DNA from 4 places in the Kluyvera intermedia genome. Region 1 is predicted to be linked to each of the others. Evidence: predicted binding sites of a transcription regulator. Region 1 holds the regulator's gene; each other region holds the start of a gene.

The links. The regulator PurR, encoded in region 1, represses purine synthesis genes. The targets are predictions, from matches to a motif close to CANGCAAACGTTTGCNTG.
Region 2: the regulator PurR is predicted to act here: its motif matches at 1,665-1,682, upstream of tusA (sulfurtransferase TusA).
Region 3: the regulator PurR is predicted to act here: its motif matches at 1,815-1,832, upstream of pyrD (quinone-dependent dihydroorotate dehydrogenase).
Region 4: the regulator PurR is predicted to act here: its motif matches at 1,689-1,706, upstream of purH (bifunctional phosphoribosylaminoimidazolecarboxamide formyltransferase/IMP cyclohydrolase).

The regions. Positions count from the first base shown of each region.
Region 1 covers NZ_CP139986.1:2,597,386-2,601,487, forward strand. Annotated here, with positions in the region: gene U0026_RS12550 (MFS transporter) at 1-802, opposite strand, end outside; gene cydH (cytochrome bd-I oxidase subunit CydH) at 963-1,052, opposite strand; gene U0026_RS12555 (hypothetical protein) at 1,036-1,215, opposite strand; gene purR (HTH-type transcriptional repressor PurR) at 1,347-2,372, shown strand; gene punR (DNA-binding transcriptional activator PunR) at 2,390-3,301, opposite strand; gene punC (purine nucleoside transporter PunC) at 3,413-4,102, shown strand, end outside.
Region 2 covers NZ_CP139986.1:356,527-360,628, reverse strand. Annotated here, with positions in the region: gene U0026_RS01650 (bifunctional metallophosphatase/5'-nucleotidase) at 1-1,161, opposite strand, end outside; gene tusA (sulfurtransferase TusA) at 1,360-1,605, opposite strand; gene U0026_RS01640 (7-cyano-7-deazaguanine/7-aminomethyl-7-deazaguanine transporter) at 1,787-2,452, shown strand; gene U0026_RS01635 (DcrB family lipoprotein) at 2,526-3,083, shown strand; gene U0026_RS01630 (MFS transporter) at 3,117-4,102, opposite strand, start outside.
Region 3 covers NZ_CP139986.1:3,032,324-3,036,425, forward strand. Annotated here, with positions in the region: gene U0026_RS14760 (YcbX family protein) at 1-14, shown strand, start outside; gene zapC (cell division protein ZapC) at 11-553, opposite strand; gene pyrD (quinone-dependent dihydroorotate dehydrogenase) at 719-1,729, opposite strand; gene ssuE (NADPH-dependent FMN reductase) at 1,981-2,556, shown strand; gene pepN (aminopeptidase N) at 2,696-4,102, opposite strand, start outside.
Region 4 covers NZ_CP139986.1:4,436,985-4,441,086, forward strand. Annotated here, with positions in the region: rRNA gene U0026_RS21330 (16S ribosomal RNA) at 1-1,183, opposite strand, end outside; gene purH (bifunctional phosphoribosylaminoimidazolecarboxamide formyltransferase/IMP cyclohydrolase) at 1,813-3,402, shown strand; gene purD (phosphoribosylamine--glycine ligase) at 3,418-4,102, shown strand, end outside.

The DNA of each region.
Region 1 (4,102 bases):
TGCCGCTGACGGAGCGGTCAGCAAATTTACCGCCCAGGTAGTTACCGATGGAGAAACCAACGCCAATCAACACCAGCATCAGTGTGATAAAACCTGACGATGCGTGGGTGATGGTGTGCAGTACCGGAGAAATGTAGGTATAGAGCGTGAACATGGCGCCCGCACCTAATACGGTCGTTAACAGCGCAGACAGGACCTGCGGACGGACCAGTACCGACAGCTCGCGCTTAACATCCGGTTTCTCCCCCGCCCCACCTTTTGGAAGAGAAAACCACAGACTGATGATGGCAATCACACCAAGCCCCGCGGTTGCCATAAACGACATACGCCAGCCGATAGTTTCCCCAAGCCATGTTGCCGCAGGCACTCCGCCAATGTTAGCAATGGTCAGCCCCATAAACATGGTTGCAACGGCGCTGGCCTGCTTGTGCTTTGGTACCACGCTCGCCGCCACCACTGAGCCAAGACCAAAGAAAGCGCCATGGTTGAGGCTGGTGATAATGCGCGAGAGCATTAAGGTGGTGTAGTCCGGCGAGATAGCGGACAGTACGTTGCCAAGGGTAAAGATAGCCATCAGGAAAATCAGCGCATTACGACGACCGCGATGTGACAGTAATAGCGTCATCAGCGGCGCGCCAACCATCACGCCAACCGCATAGGCGCTGATCAACATACCGGCGGCGGGAATTGAGACATCAACCCCTTTCGCGATAACCGGCAATAAGCCCATCGGCGAGAATTCGGTCGTACCAATACCAAAGGCCCCAATGGCTAAAGCCAATAAGGGAAAATTAATTTTCATACAAAAGCTCCGCTAAGCCACACGCAATACGCGGCATGACAACATGGGGCAAAAGCATGACATTAATCACAGAAAAACAGAAGTGTACAAAACAGCAAAAGATTATTGCTAATTGGGTAACAATAATACGAGAGGGAGCGGATGCTCCCTCACAGAGGGATTAATGCAATATAGCGGTGAAACTTGCTGCGACGATCAGAGCAAGCGCAATAAAGGTAGTACCGAGTGACAACTTAAGATCGGTGCTCATCAATTTTTCTCCTTTTGATTTCCACAGTAAAACTGCGTTTAATCATTTTTGCACAGTTAATCGTAAAAATCTTCACAGATTTAGCAGGATGTTTGTTTTTGTTCTTCCACTTTGCGCCAGGATAAGTCAAAATTCGACGCTTATTTATAAGCGTACCGGCCATTGACCCCCTCCTGTCGTCCTGTATCGTTTTCCCGGCGAAATGCAATCTGCAAGATTGTACCAGGGTGTGTGAAGGCAAACGTTTTCCTTTCGGTTTTATCAGGGGCAGGCCAGGGTCTGGAGTGAGATGGAATGGCAACAATTAAAGATGTAGCGAAGCGCGCAAACGTTTCCACTACAACCGTATCACATGTAATTAACAAAACCCGTTTTGTCGCTGAAGACACGCGTGAAGCGGTTTGGGCAGCCATTAAAGAGCTGCACTACTCGCCAAGCGCCGTGGCGCGTAGCCTTAAGGTTAACCACACCAAATCGATCGGTTTATTGGCAACCAGTAGCGAGGCGGCGTATTTTGCTGAAATCATCGAAGCCGTTGAGAAAAACTGCTTTGAGAAAGGCTATACCCTAATTCTTGGCAACGCGTGGAATAATCTTGAGAAACAGCGCGCGTATTTGTCGATGATGGCGCAAAAGCGCGTAGATGGCCTGTTGGTCATGTGCTCAGAGTACCCGGAATCTCTGCTCACGATGCTCGAAGAGTATCGCAACATCCCGATGGTGGTGATGGACTGGGGAGAATCCAAAGCTGACTTTACTGACTCCGTGATTGATAACGCCTTTGAGGGCGGTTATATGGCGGGTCGTTATCTGGTGGAACGCGGGCATCGCGATATCGGCGTGATCCCAGGGCCGCTGGAGCGTAACACTGGTGCGGGTCGTCTGGCGGGCTTTATGAAAGCCATGGAAGAGACGATGATAAACGTCCCAACCAACTGGATTGTACAGGGCGATTTTGAGCCTGAGTCTGGCTATCGTGCGATGCAGCAAATCCTGTCCCAGCACCCTCGTCCAACCGCAATCTTCTGCGGTGGCGATGTCATGGCGATGGGCGCACTGTGTGCTGCCGATGAAATGGGTCTGCGGGTTCCGCAGGATATTTCGCTTATCGGTTACGATAACGTGCGCAACTCCCGTTTCTTTACCCCGGCGCTGACGACGATTCATCAGCCAAAAGATTCACTGGGTGAAACGGCCTTCAATATGTTGATGGACCGCATCGTAAGTAAGCGTGAGGTGTCTCAGTCGATTGAGGTGCATCCGCGCCTCATCGAACGCCGCTCCGTGGCCGACGGCCCGTATCGCGACTATCGCCGCTAAGTCCTGATGCGGACGCCTTATTCCGGCGTCCGCAGCCACTCATCGTTTAACGTCTCACTGTCTCCCAGATACTCTAACAACCAGCTTAATGCCGGTGAGGCTTCGCTTTGCTGCCAGGTGAGACAACAGGCTGCATCCGGGAAGGGATTTTCCAGTGTTAATGCGACCCACTCCCCGCTCTCAAGCCACGGTTGCGCCCGATGTCCGGGTACCATTGCCGCGCATAGTCCAGCAGAAATGCAGGTTTCCGACGACGCCCAGTCCGGTACCACCACTCTTTTTTGGTTATCCAGAAGCCAGGTCGTCCGCTTGGGTAGCGAGCGAGAGGTATCCTCAAGCACCAATGAAGGCCAATTGCGCAACACATCATCGCTGAGCGGCCCTTCCATCTTTGCCAGCGGATGCGAACAGGCGACAACGCAGTGCCAATTAAGCTTACCCATGTCGCGAAAGGCAAAACGCCCGCCGATTGGGATGGCCTGGGTCGCGCCAATCGCCAGTTCCACGCGACCATCCGACAACGCATCCCACACGCCGTTGAAAACTTCCTGAAATACGATCAGCTCAACATCGTTAAAGTGGCGATAGAAATCAACAATCATCTGGCGAGTCCGTTCCGGTTTAACGATGTTATCTACCGCAATAGCCAACTGCCCACGCCAGCCGTTGGCAATCTGCTGACACTGTTGGCGGGTGATCTGCATTTTTTTGATAACAGATCGCCCTTCTTTCAAAAACCATGCACCGGCAGGCGTTAGCTCAACGTCCCGGTGCCGCCGTTCAAACAAAGGCACCGCAAGCCATTCCTCTAACTGACGGACGGTATAGCTCACCGCCGAAGGCACACGGTGTAATTCCTGCGCCGCGGCGCTAAAGCTGCCGTTGCGCGCAACGGCATCAACCACTTCTAAGGAATATTCAGACCACATTTTTTGCCTTCAAATATTTTGAATCCATGACTCAAATATTAGCGTTTCACAACCACCATTGCACTCTCTACACTCTGCGCAATTGTTTATTCATGAGAAAAAGGTCGATTTATGCAACCGGGGAAAGGATTTTTAGTCTGGCTAGCAGGACTGAGCGTGCTGGGTTTTCTGGCGACAGATATGTATTTACCTGCCTTTGCGGTTATTCAGGAAGATCTGCAAACACCAGCATCCGCAGTGAGTGCCAGCCTGAGTTTGTTCCTCGCCGGTTTTGCCCTCGCGCAGCTTTTGTGGGGGCCGCTGTCAGACCGCTACGGCCGTAAACCGATTCTGCTGACCGGGTTAACCATTTTTGCGCTGGGCTGCATAGGCATGTTGTGGGTGCGTGATGGTACCACACTGCTGGTACTGCGCTTTGTACAGGCCGTAGGCGTTTGTGCGGCGGCCGTAACCTGGCAGGCGATGGTGACTGACTATTATCCTGCGCAGCGCACTAACCGTATTTTCGCCACGATTATGCCACTGGTCGGCCTATCTCCAGCCCTCGCCCCGCTTCTGGGTAGCTGGTTATTAGTGCATTTTGATTGGCAGGCCATTTTTGCGGCATTATTTATCATTACCCTGGTGCTGATGTTACCCGCATTTCGCCTGAAGCCGGCACACAAGAAAAATGCCACCAGCGAAGAAAAGCTGACCTTTATGCGCCTGCTGCGCAGTAAGGACTATCGTGGCAACGTTCTGATTTACGCCGCGTGCTCTGCGAGTTTCTTCGCATGGCTGACAGGTTCGCCATTTATTCTG
Region 2 (4,102 bases), 2.2 Mb from region 1:
GAAGGCAATGTCTTTTGCCGTGATGGTGCCGACGTTTAATTTCGGCCGGTCGTTATCAATTTGCAGCGCAATCACCTGCGCTTTTGGCGCGTAATGACGGCTGGCCTCCTGATACAGCTTGCTGATGCCGGTATCCTGAATATGCACCTGCGGAATGCCCTTCACCGCGTCTGGCGGCACCAGATCCTGACCCGTTAGTTGGGCAATCGGCCGATTGGCGTTAGCGCGCAATATCTTATGATAAGGCTGGTAAATCGCTTCCAGAGGCTCATCCGATTTCATTCCTTTAATGGAATAGGTGTAGCTGTCTTTGTTGATCAGCACATACTTGCCGTTGTGCTGCTCAAACTGCAGGTCGATACGCGACAGCGCGCGGCCATATTTATCTGGTTCGGTGACAATAACGCCGTTAATCACCTCTTTATCCACTTTCACATGCATATGCCCAGCGACGATAGCCGCCAGTTCTGGGTTGGCACGGGCAATATCGCCCACGCCGGTGCCTGGCCGCTGGTTCTCGTTATCGATCCCCATATGCGCCACCAGCACGATGGCATCCACCTGCCCCTGAATCTGCTGGATGGTCTGCTTCACCGCGCCAACCGGATCGGTAAAGTTGAGTCCTTTTACCCGATCGGTACCTTTAGCAAACTCGGCGGTCATCGGCGTATCCATGCCGATAACACCAATCTTCACGCCCTGGCGTTCAATAATCTTATACGCAGGCAGATAGGTTTTTCCGCTATCCCACAGGATATTCCCGGCAAGCGCCGTGCCTTTAAACTGATTTAGCGAGGTCGACAGCGATTTCAGGCCGAAATCGAATTCATGGTTACCCATCACCCAGACGTCATAGTCCAGGGCGTTAAACCCGAGGATCATCGGGCTGGTTTTGTCGTTCTTAAAGGTTTCGACAAAGTTACCCTGAATGGTGTCCCCCGCGTCGACCAGAATGACGTTGGGCTGTTCCTTTCTCACCTGACGTATCTGGGTGGCAATCTGGCTCAAACTACCTGCCAGATTTTCGGTATCCGTGGAGTAGTCCCACGGGACAAAAGTGCCATGCAGATCGGAGGTGCCGAGGATCGTGATATTGACGGGTTCAGCCATCGCCGCAGAGGTACCTAAGCAAAGTAAAAGCGCAAGAAACGATTTTTTCATTGTTATTTGATGTGCCGAAAGGGAATCGAGGGGAAATTATGCGATTCACATCAATATTTTTACTAGCAACTTTACAGGGCAAACAATGAAACTGAGAGACAGCTCAAGCTTAAGCCGTTCGATGGAGTTGGATTGCCGCCGCGCCTTTTAAACAACTAAAAATCAATAAATTGTACGTTGTTTCAGGCGCAGCCTGTATTAATGACTTTTACGCAACAGATATTGATACGGCAGCGATTCGGTCTGCTCGGCAATCAGCTCATGTTCCATAAAACGACAAAAGCCGGGTATATCACGCGTTGTTGCGGGATCGTCGGCAATAATCAACAGCGTTTCACCCACCGGCATCGTGCGCACGGTTTTGCGCACCATCATCACCGGCTCCGGACAGCGTAGCCCTTGCGCATCTAAGGTGTGGTCGGGGCTGGAAAACAAATCGGTCATGAGAATCTCGTGGTCAGAAAAAACGGCCTTAGTTTACGCTGACAGGCTCGCAACGCAACCAGGTTAACGATTGCGCGAAAAACAACCATTGCAATGAGGCGGGAAAGCAGTATTATTCCGCCCCTGCAATAGGTTTGCAGTTTATTGGGTTCCCTCACCCCAACCACTAAAAAGGTACAATATGGCTCCCTTTACCTCCATACAGCGCCGTCATGCGCTGGTTTGGCTATCGCTATTCCATTTACTGGTGATCACCTCCAGTAACTATCTGGTGCAGCTGCCGGTCTCTATTTTCGGCTTCCACACCACCTGGGGCGCGTTTAGCTTTCCGTTTATTTTCCTGGCCACCGACCTCACCGTGCGGATTTTTGGCGCACCGTTGGCACGACGCATTGTGTTCGCCGTGATGATCCCAGCGCTGATGATCTCCTACGTCATTTCTGCCCTGTTTTACATGGGTGAGTGGCAGGGCTTTGGCGCGCTGGCACACTTCAATCTGTTCGTTGCTCGTATTGCCGCCGCAAGTTTTATGGCCTACGCACTGGGGCAGATCCTTGATGTCCACGTGTTTAACCGTCTGCGTCAAAGCCGCCATTGGTGGCTGGCCCCAACGGCCTCCACGCTGTTCGGTAATATCAGTGACACACTGGCATTCTTCTTTATCGCCTTCTGGCGCAGCACCGATCCTTTTATGGCGGCGCACTGGGTAGAAATCGCCCTTGTGGACTATACCTTTAAGGTGCTGATTAGCATTGCATTCTTCCTGCCGATGTACGGCGTGTTGTTGAATATGCTGATGAAAAGGCTGGCAGATAAATCTGATTTATCCGCAGCACAGCCCGGCTAAGAGTTCATGACATTGGTTGTGATAAGATAGATGAATGAGCCGTTAGTGGCTGTTTATCGAAAGGAAGAAGTCAATGCGCAAATTGGTGAAATATGTTGGTATTGGCCTGCTGGTTGCAGGTCTTGCTGCCTGTGATAACAGCGATACCAGCACCCCTGCACAGGGTTCGGCTACCGCAAGTGACGCCGCCGGGCAGGCCATCAGCCTGTTAGACGGTAAGGTCGGCTTCACGCTGCCCGCCGGTATGAGCGATCAGAGCGGCAAGCTGGGTACGCAAAGCAACAACATGCACGTTTACTCTGATGCGACCGGCCAGAAAGCGGTCATCGTTATCGTGGGTGACGGCACCAACGAAGATTTGGCGGTGATGGCAAAACGCCTGGAAGAACAGCAGCGCAACCGCGATCCGCAGTTGCAGGTTGTCACTAATAAATCTATCGACGTGAAAGGCCATACCCTTCAGCAGCTCGACAGCATCATTTCTGCTAAAGGGCAGACCGCTTACTCTTCCGTGGTTCTCGGTAAAGTCGACGGCAAACTGCTGACCCTTCAGGTCACCCTGCCTGCGGACAATCAGCAGCAGGCGCAAACCGCTGCTGAAAGCATCATTAATACTTTAGTGATCAACTAAGTCAGTATGATGATGACATGGCCTCTCGCGTCGTTACGCCAGGGGCCATTTTTTTAATCGCCATCCCAGCAATAAGGCTAACGCCACCAACCCCGCCACCGCGATATAGATAGTCGACACGCCCATATACGCCATCATCAGCCCGGCCAGCGGCCCGGTTATCCCCAGCGACAAATCCATAAAGACGGTGTAGGTCGCCAGTGCCGCCCCTTGGTTTTGCTGTGGCACAGCTTTTACCGCCACTACGCCAAGCGCCGGGAAAACCAGTGAGAAACCCGCTCCCGCCAGAAATGTACCAATTTTCGCTAGCAGTGGCATCGTCGCAAAACCCACCAGTAACAGGCCAAGAATCTCGACCGAGAAACAGATCATCGCCACATTCAACCCGCCCAGCCGGTTAATGCCGTTAGGGAACAGCAGGCGCGTGCCGACAAACGCACAGCTAAACAGGGTGAGCGCGAAGGCCGCACCATCCCAGCCTTTGGCATCGTAAAACAGGGTGATAAAGGTGGCGATAACGCCAAACCCGGCAGATGAGAGCGCCAGCGCCATCCCGTAAGGCCACACGCGGCCCAGCACGGCGCGAAACGACATCGGCTTGCCCTTCGCTGCTTTCACTTCGTCGCGCGGCAGTGCCGCCAGAATCGCCACCGCGGCCACCGCCATAATCGCCAGCGCCAATCCTTGCAGGCCAAGGTAGCTATAGCAGAGCACGCCCAGCGGCGCGCCCAGTGCCATCGCTCCGTAGGTGACAATTCCGTTCCACGAGATCACTCGTCCAATATGCGGCGCGCCTACCACGCCTACGCCCCACAGGGTGGAGCCAGTGCCAGCAAAACTCTGGCCGATACCGAGAATCACGCGACCTAAACACAGCAGCACCAGGCTGATAAGCGGCCAGTCGCTACCCAATGACGCCAGCAGATATCCCAGCCCACTGAGGAAGCAGCCACACAGGCCAAAGACGACGATTTTTTTCGGCCCGAGCTGATCCGCATAGCGTCCGGCATGAGGACGGC
Region 3 (4,102 bases), 430 kb from region 1:
GGCTAAAACGTTAGACTGCTTGTTCCAGGTTGTAACCGACGGTACCTATTTGCGGTTGCAGCCTGTCATTCATCACCTTGATCGGATCACCTAACTGCATCGTGCGCCCAGCAAGCACGAGGCCAGGTTGTGCTAACAGACACAGTGCGGCGTTTTCGCCTGGTTCTACCACTAAGAGATTCACCTGACTGTCATCATCGCTTAGCCACACGCAAGCGGCATCGCCAGTTGCCGGTGTCCAGGCATCGTGGTGCGCGCGGAAATGCCAGCTTTTTGGCATTTGTGGTTTCAGGAAACGAATCGCCACCAGCGCATTTAAAATGAGCTCAGCACGATGTTCTTTCGATAACATCAGATCGCGACACTTTTCTTCGAAAGAGAAATAGAGCGCGGCATCATCAACACAGAAACCCGTTGGGTCAAACGCATCGGGTGTTAACATGCGGCGAGCAAAACGCGAGCGAAATAACATACCATTGGCTAAATCGAGCATCATTCGATCGTGCTCTTCATCATAATACCAACGCCAGTTATCATCAGGTTTAATTCGCATTTGTCTCCCCCATCATTTTCGCATCCAATGCTATGTCTGTTTCTTCCGCTGCGTTACATTGCCCTAAATAATAAAAGACCAATATGTTTAAATAAGCAACAATAGGGAAATATAAAGCAACCAGGGCCGGAAATAAAGCCCTGGATCACATTACCAGGAAAAAGACTAGATATGAGTAATGATTTCTTTAATCAGCGGCGGACCTTTAAAAATAAAGCCGGAATAAATCTGTACCAGCGAGGCCCCAGCAGCCATTTTCTCACGCGCAGCAGTCACTGAGTCAATACCGCCGACACCGATGATTGGCAACTGACCTTTTAATTCTGCTGACAGCATACGAATAATTTCGGTGCTTTTTAATTGTAATGGACGACCGCTTAAGCCTCCCATCTCATCGCAATATTTCATCCCTTGAACCAAAGAACGATCTAATGTCGTATTGGTCGCAATAACGCCATCGATATTGTGACGAACTAAACTATCGGCCACCTGGATCAACTCTTCAGGAGAAAGATCCGGCGCGATCTTCACCGCCACAGGAACATATTTGTGATGTTTTTCCTGAAGCTCAGATTGCTTATTTTTAATACCGGAGAGCAGATCGTCGAGCGCTTCTCCATATTGCAAGCTACGTAGCCCCGGGGTATTTGGTGAGGAAATATTGATCGCGATATAACCGGCATAGGCATAGATTTTTTCCATACAAATCAGATAGTCATCTTTACCCTGCTCAACCGGAGTATCTTTATTCTTACCGATATTAATCCCCAGAATACCGTCGAAATGCGCTTTTTTAACGTTCTCAACCAGGTTATCCACACCGTGGTTGTTAAAGCCCATACGGTTGATCAACCCTTCGGCATCAACCAGGCGGAACAGACGCGGTTTGTCGTTACCCGGTTGCGGGCGCGGCGTGACGGTACCTATTTCAATAGAACCGAATCCCATCGCCCCTAAGGCATCGATGCATTCGCCATCTTTATCCAGACCTGCGGCCAGACCCAGTGGATTTTTAAACGTCAGCCCCATACAGGTAACCGGTTTTTCCGGCACTTTCTGGCGCACGAGCGCTTCTAGCGGAGTGCCAGTGATACGGCGTAATTGTTGAAATGTTAATTCATGAGCGCGCTCTGGATCGAGCTGAAAAAGTGCTTTACGAACGAAGGGATAGTACATGAACTCTCCTGGATTCCCGGTGTGCAAACCGGGGGCGTATTATGTGCGATAACGCGGAGAAAGGGAATTGACCTATGGCAAAAAAAGCGCAATCGTTTTCCTTGCTCTTCCCCACCGAGCCACTCGCTATATGCATTTTTTGGTAAACCAACGCCGGAAAAAGTATTTCGCCCTCTCTGAAGGCTCTGAGACACTGATGCAAATGTTATGAAATTTAGATTAATGTTTGTTTTTGGTTATAAGGAGAGTCTATGCGCGTCATTACTTTAGCAGGCAGCCCCCGCTTCCCTTCCCGCTCCAGCGCCTTACTAGAGTACGCGCGGGAGAAACTTTCTACGGCAGATGTCGAAGTTTTCCACTGGCATCTGCAAAATTTTTCGCCAGAAGATTTGTTCTACGCCCGCTTTGATAGCCCGGCACTGCTAACTCTCACCGAGCAGTTAGCCCATGCTGATGGGTTGATTATTGCCACACCGGTCTATAAAGCCTCGTTTGCCGGAGCCTTAAAAGCGCTGCTCGATCTGCTTCCGGAACGTGCACTGGAAGGGAAAGTAGTACTGCCGCTGGCAACCGGGGGTACGGTGGCGCATATGCTGGCGGTGGATTACGCGCTTAAGCCGGTACTGAATGCACTGAAGGCTCAGGAGATCCTGCAAGGCGTCTTTGCTGACGATAGCCAGGTCACCGATTATCAGCATAAGCCGCAGTTCAGTCCAAACCTGCATCATCGTCTGGACAGCGCGCTAGAAACGTTCTGGCAAGCTTTACATCGGCGGGATATCCAGGTTCCCGCATTAGGTGCCGTGAGACAGGCCGAACATGTTTGATAAAAAAAACGCCGCGAGAAAACCTCAGCGGCGTTTTTGTTAATAACAATATGACATGTAGCCGGGCCGAACGAAGTGACGCCGAGAACAGGTTCCGAGTCTTCCCGGCGTCACTTCGTTCGGCCGGGTTACTCATGCGTTAGGCTAACGCTTTCGCAATCTTCTCGTACAGATCGCCAGACAGATTCTCCAGCCCCTTCAGCTGCTCCAGCGCCGCACGCATCAATGCCTGACGTTTCGCATCATAACGTTTCAGGCGGATCAGCGGTTCAATCAGACGTGAAGCTACCTGCGGGTTACGACTGTTCAGTTCGGTGAGCATTTCCACCAGGAACTGGTAGCCGCTGCCGTCTTCAGCATGGAACGCTGCCGGATTGCTGCCAGCAAATGCGCCAATCAGCGAGCGGATACGGTTCGGGTTGTTCATGCTGAATGAACGGTGGTTCAGCAGCTTACGTACCGTTTCCAGCGCATCTTCGGCCGGGCTCGTCGCTTGCAGAATAAACCACTTGTCCATCACCAGACCATCGTGATGCCACTTATCATCGTACTGTTGCATCAGCGCGTCACGGCATGGCAATTCTGCCGCCACGGCAGCAGACAGCGCCGCCAGAACATCAGTCATGTTGTCGGCGTCGTGGTACTGCTTGCTGATCAGTTTATCCGCCAACTCACGATCGCCAAACGCCAGATAACGCAGACAGGTGTTACGCAGCGAACGTTTGGCGATGTCATCATGCTCGACGCGATAGCTGTCGAGTTTGTTGGCGTTATAGATAGCCAAACATTCGTCGGCAAGCTCGGTCGCAAGCGTTCGGGTCAACGCTTCACGTACCGCCGCAATGGCGATCGGATCGATAATCTCAAACAACTCGGCAATTTCGCTTGCCGATGGCAGCGTCAGGATCTCAGCAGCCAGCGCCGGGTCGATCTTTTCATCCAACAAGATCGCACGGAAAGCATCCGCCACGTGGATAGGCAGAGACAGCGGTTGGCCCTGCTGATGACGGGCAACATTGAGTTTGATGTAGGTTGCCAGCAGGCTCTGTGCCGCATCCCAACGAGAGAAATCGTTGCGCGCATGACGCATCAGGAACGTCAGTTGCTGGTCGCTCCATTTATATTCCAGTTTCACCGGCGCTGAGAATTCGCGCAGCAGCGAAGGTACCGGCTGGAAGTAGACGTTATCAAAAACAAACGTCTGCTCGGCCTGAGTCACGTTCAGCACGTGGTGCACCGGATGACCGTCTTTTTGCAGCGGGATGACTTTGCCTTCGTTATCGTACAGCTCGATATCAAAAGGAATATGCAGCGGATACTTTTCATCCTGCTCCGCCGTTGCTGGCGTACGCTGACGAATGGTTAGGGTGTACTGCTCGGTTTCCGGATTGTAGTCGTCCTGCACGCTCACAATTGGCGTACCGGCCTGGCTGTACCAGCGGCGGAAATGAGACAGGTCAACGTTTGACGCATCTTCCATCGCCTGCACGAAATCATCACAGGTAGCCGCGCTGCCGTCGTGACGTTCGAAGTAAAGCTGCATCCC
Region 4 (4,102 bases), 1.8 Mb from region 1:
CCACCTTCCTCCAGTTTATCACTGGCAGTCTCCTTTGAGTTCCCGGCCGAACCGCTGGCAACAAAGGATAAGGGTTGCGCTCGTTGCGGGACTTAACCCAACATTTCACAACACGAGCTGACGACAGCCATGCAGCACCTGTCTCAGAGTTCCCGAAGGCACTAAAGCATCTCTGCTAAATTCTCTGGATGTCAAGAGTAGGTAAGGTTCTTCGCGTTGCATCGAATTAAACCACATGCTCCACCGCTTGTGCGGGCCCCCGTCAATTCATTTGAGTTTTAACCTTGCGGCCGTACTCCCCAGGCGGTCGACTTAACGCGTTAGCTCCGGAAGCCACTCCTCAAGGGAACAACCTCCAAGTCGACATCGTTTACGGCGTGGACTACCAGGGTATCTAATCCTGTTTGCTCCCCACGCTTTCGCACCTGAGCGTCAGTCTTTGTCCAGGGGGCCGCCTTCGCCACCGGTATTCCTCCAGATCTCTACGCATTTCACCGCTACACCTGGAATTCTACCCCCCTCTACAAGACTCTAGCCTGCCAGTTTCGAATGCAGTTCCCAGGTTGAGCCCGGGGATTTCACATCCGACTTGACAGACCGCCTGCGTGCGCTTTACGCCCAGTAATTCCGATTAACGCTTGCACCCTCCGTATTACCGCGGCTGCTGGCACGGAGTTAGCCGGTGCTTCTTCTGCGAGTAACGTCAATCACTAAGGTTATTAACCTTAATGCCTTCCTCCTCGCTGAAAGTACTTTACAACCCGAAGGCCTTCTTCATACACGCGGCATGGCTGCATCAGGCTTGCGCCCATTGTGCAATATTCCCCACTGCTGCCTCCCGTAGGAGTCTGGACCGTGTCTCAGTTCCAGTGTGGCTGGTCATCCTCTCAGACCAGCTAGGGATCGTCGCCTAGGTGAGCCATTACCCCACCTACTAGCTAATCCCATCTGGGCACATCCGATGGTGTGAGGCCCGAAGGTCCCCCACTTTGGTCTTGCGACGTTATGCGGTATTAGCTACCGTTTCCAGTAGTTATCCCCCTCCATCGGGCAGTTTCCCAGACATTACTCACCCGTCCGCCACTCGTCACCCAAGAGCAAGCTCTCTGTGTTACCGTTCGACTTGCATGTGTTAGGCCTGCCGCCAGCGTTCAATCTGAGCCATGATCAAACTCTTCAATTTAAGTGTTTGATGCTCAATCAATTAAACTTCGTAATGAATTACGTATGTTCACTCGTTGAGACTTGGTATTCATTTAGCGTCTTGCGACGTTTAAGAATCCGTATCTTCGAGTGCCCACACAGATTGTCTGATAAATTGTTAAAGAGCAGTGCAACACGGCTTTCGCTCACTGTTGCGAGGTGGCGTATATTACGCTTTCCTCTTTCAGAGTCAACCGTTTATTTTCAGGTTTTTCTCTTCAACCGAACCGGCTAGTTAATGTGAAGTGATTCACGTTTGCCGTCTCAGTGGGGTCGCATTATAGGGAGTTTCTCTCACCCCGCAACCCTTAAATGACAGAAAAATGACTGACTGCTGCAATCCCCAGCAGAACCCCGCCTTATACCCATTTACACACAGAGTTATCCACATTCTTAATCATCATTACCTCTGATCCTTTCATTCTGTCCCTTATATAAAGGTGCAAAATCGGGGGTTCGGCGGAAAGAGAAAAATTCGCGAGCGTTGCGCAAACGTTTTCGTTACAATGCTGCGGCAAAACAATGATGCCCCGTAAGGGGCGTTAGCTGAGTTTTTACGCAAGAATTCACCTAACGCTCTCTGTAATAGTCAAATCCAGGGGATTTACCATGCAACAACGTCGTCCAGTCCGCCGCGCTCTGCTCAGTGTTTCTGACAAGGCCGGTATCATCGAGTTCGCCCAGGCACTTTCCGCACGTGGTGTGCAGTTGCTGTCTACAGGCGGTACCGCCCGTCTGTTAGCAGAGAAAGGTCTGCCGGTAACCGAAGTTTCCGATTACACCGGTTTCCCGGAAATGATGGATGGACGCGTGAAAACCCTGCATCCAAAAGTACACGGTGGCATTCTTGGCCGCCGCGGTCAGGACGACGCCATTATGGAACAGCATCACATCGAGCCTATCGATATGGTCGTCGTTAACCTTTACCCATTCGCCGAGACTGTTGCCCGTGAAGGCTGCTCGCTGGAAGATGCGGTAGAGAATATTGATATCGGCGGCCCAACCATGGTGCGCTCAGCGGCTAAGAACCACAAAGACGTCGCCATCGTAGTAAAGAGCAGTGACTACACCGCGATTATTAGCGAGATGGACGCTAACGACGGTTCGTTAACCCTCGACACCCGTTTCGACCTCGCCATTAAAGCTTTCGAACACACCGCCGCCTACGACAGCATGATTGCCAACTACTTCGGCAGCATGGTTCCGGCCTACCACGGTGAAAGCAAAGAAGCTGCGGGTCGCTTCCCGCGTACTCTTAACCTGAACTTCATTAAGAAGCAGGATATGCGCTACGGCGAAAACAGCCACCAGCAAGCTGCCTTCTATATAGAAGAGAATGTTCAAGAGGCTTCCGTTGCCACCGCAACGCAGGTGCAGGGCAAAGCGCTCTCTTATAACAACATCGCCGATACCGATGCCGCGCTAGAATGTGTGAAAGAGTTCAACGAACCGGCCTGCGTTATTGTTAAGCACGCTAACCCGTGCGGCGTCGCGGTAAGTACCTCTATTTTCGAAGCCTACGACCGCGCCTATAAAACCGACCCAACCTCCGCGTTCGGCGGCATCATCGCTTTCAACCGTGAGCTGGATGCTGAAACGGCGCAAGCTATTATCTCCCGCCAGTTTGTTGAAGTGATCATCGCGCCGTCTGCCACAGAAGAAGCACTGAAAATCACCGCCGCTAAACAGAACGTTCGCGTCCTGACCTGCGGTCAGTGGACAAGCCGCGTTGCCGGTCTGGACTTCAAACGCGTAAACGGTGGCCTGCTGGTTCAGGATCGTGATCTTGGTATGGTCACCGAAGGTGAACTGCGTGTGGTTTCCAAACGTCAGCCTACCGAACAAGAATTACGTGATGCGCTGTTCTGCTGGAAAGTGGCGAAATTCGTAAAATCTAACGCCATTGTTTACGCCAAAGAGAATATGACTATCGGGATAGGCGCAGGCCAGATGAGCCGCGTTTACTCTGCGAAAATCGCCGGGATTAAAGCCGCAGACGAAGGTCTGGAAGTGAAAGGTTCCGCCATGGCATCCGATGCCTTCTTCCCATTCCGCGATGGTATTGATGCCGCCGCGGCCGTCGGTGTGAGCTGTGTTATCCAGCCTGGCGGTTCTATTCGCGATGAAGAAGTGATTGCAGCCGCCGACGAACACGGCATCGCAATGATCTTCACCGACATGCGCCACTTCCGCCATTAATTTACGGAGCAGACGATGAAAGTATTAGTTATTGGCAACGGTGGGCGTGAGCACGCCCTGGCCTGGAAAGCAGTACAGTCGCCAAACGTCGAGACCGTTTTTGTTGCCCCAGGCAACGCGGGCACCGCGCTGGAGCCTGCACTGCAAAACGTGGCTATCGGCGTCACCGATATCCCGGCACTGCTGGCCTTTGCCCAGAGCGAGAAAATTGATCTGACCATTGTTGGCCCGGAAGCGCCGCTGGTCATTGGTGTGGTCGACGCCTTCCGCGCCGCCGGTCTGAAAATCTTTGGCCCAACCGAAGGTGCCGCGCAGCTTGAAGGATCAAAAGCCTTCACCAAAGATTTCCTCGCCCGCCACCAGATCCCCACGGCCGAGTACCAGAACTTCACCGAAATCGAACCCGCGCTGGCTTACCTGCGCGAGAAAGGCGCACCGATCGTCATCAAGGCCGACGGCCTGGCTGCCGGTAAAGGTGTTATCGTGGCGATGACGCTTGAAGAAGCCGAAGCCGCCGTTCACGACATGCTGGCTGGCAATGCCTTTGGCGATGCAGGTCACCGTATCGTGATCGAAGAGTTCCTCGACGGTGAAGAGGCAAGCTTCATTGTGATGGTCGACGGCGAGCACGTGCTGCCAATGGCCACCAGCCAGGATCACAAACGCGTGGGTAATGGCGACACCGGCCCGAACACCGGCG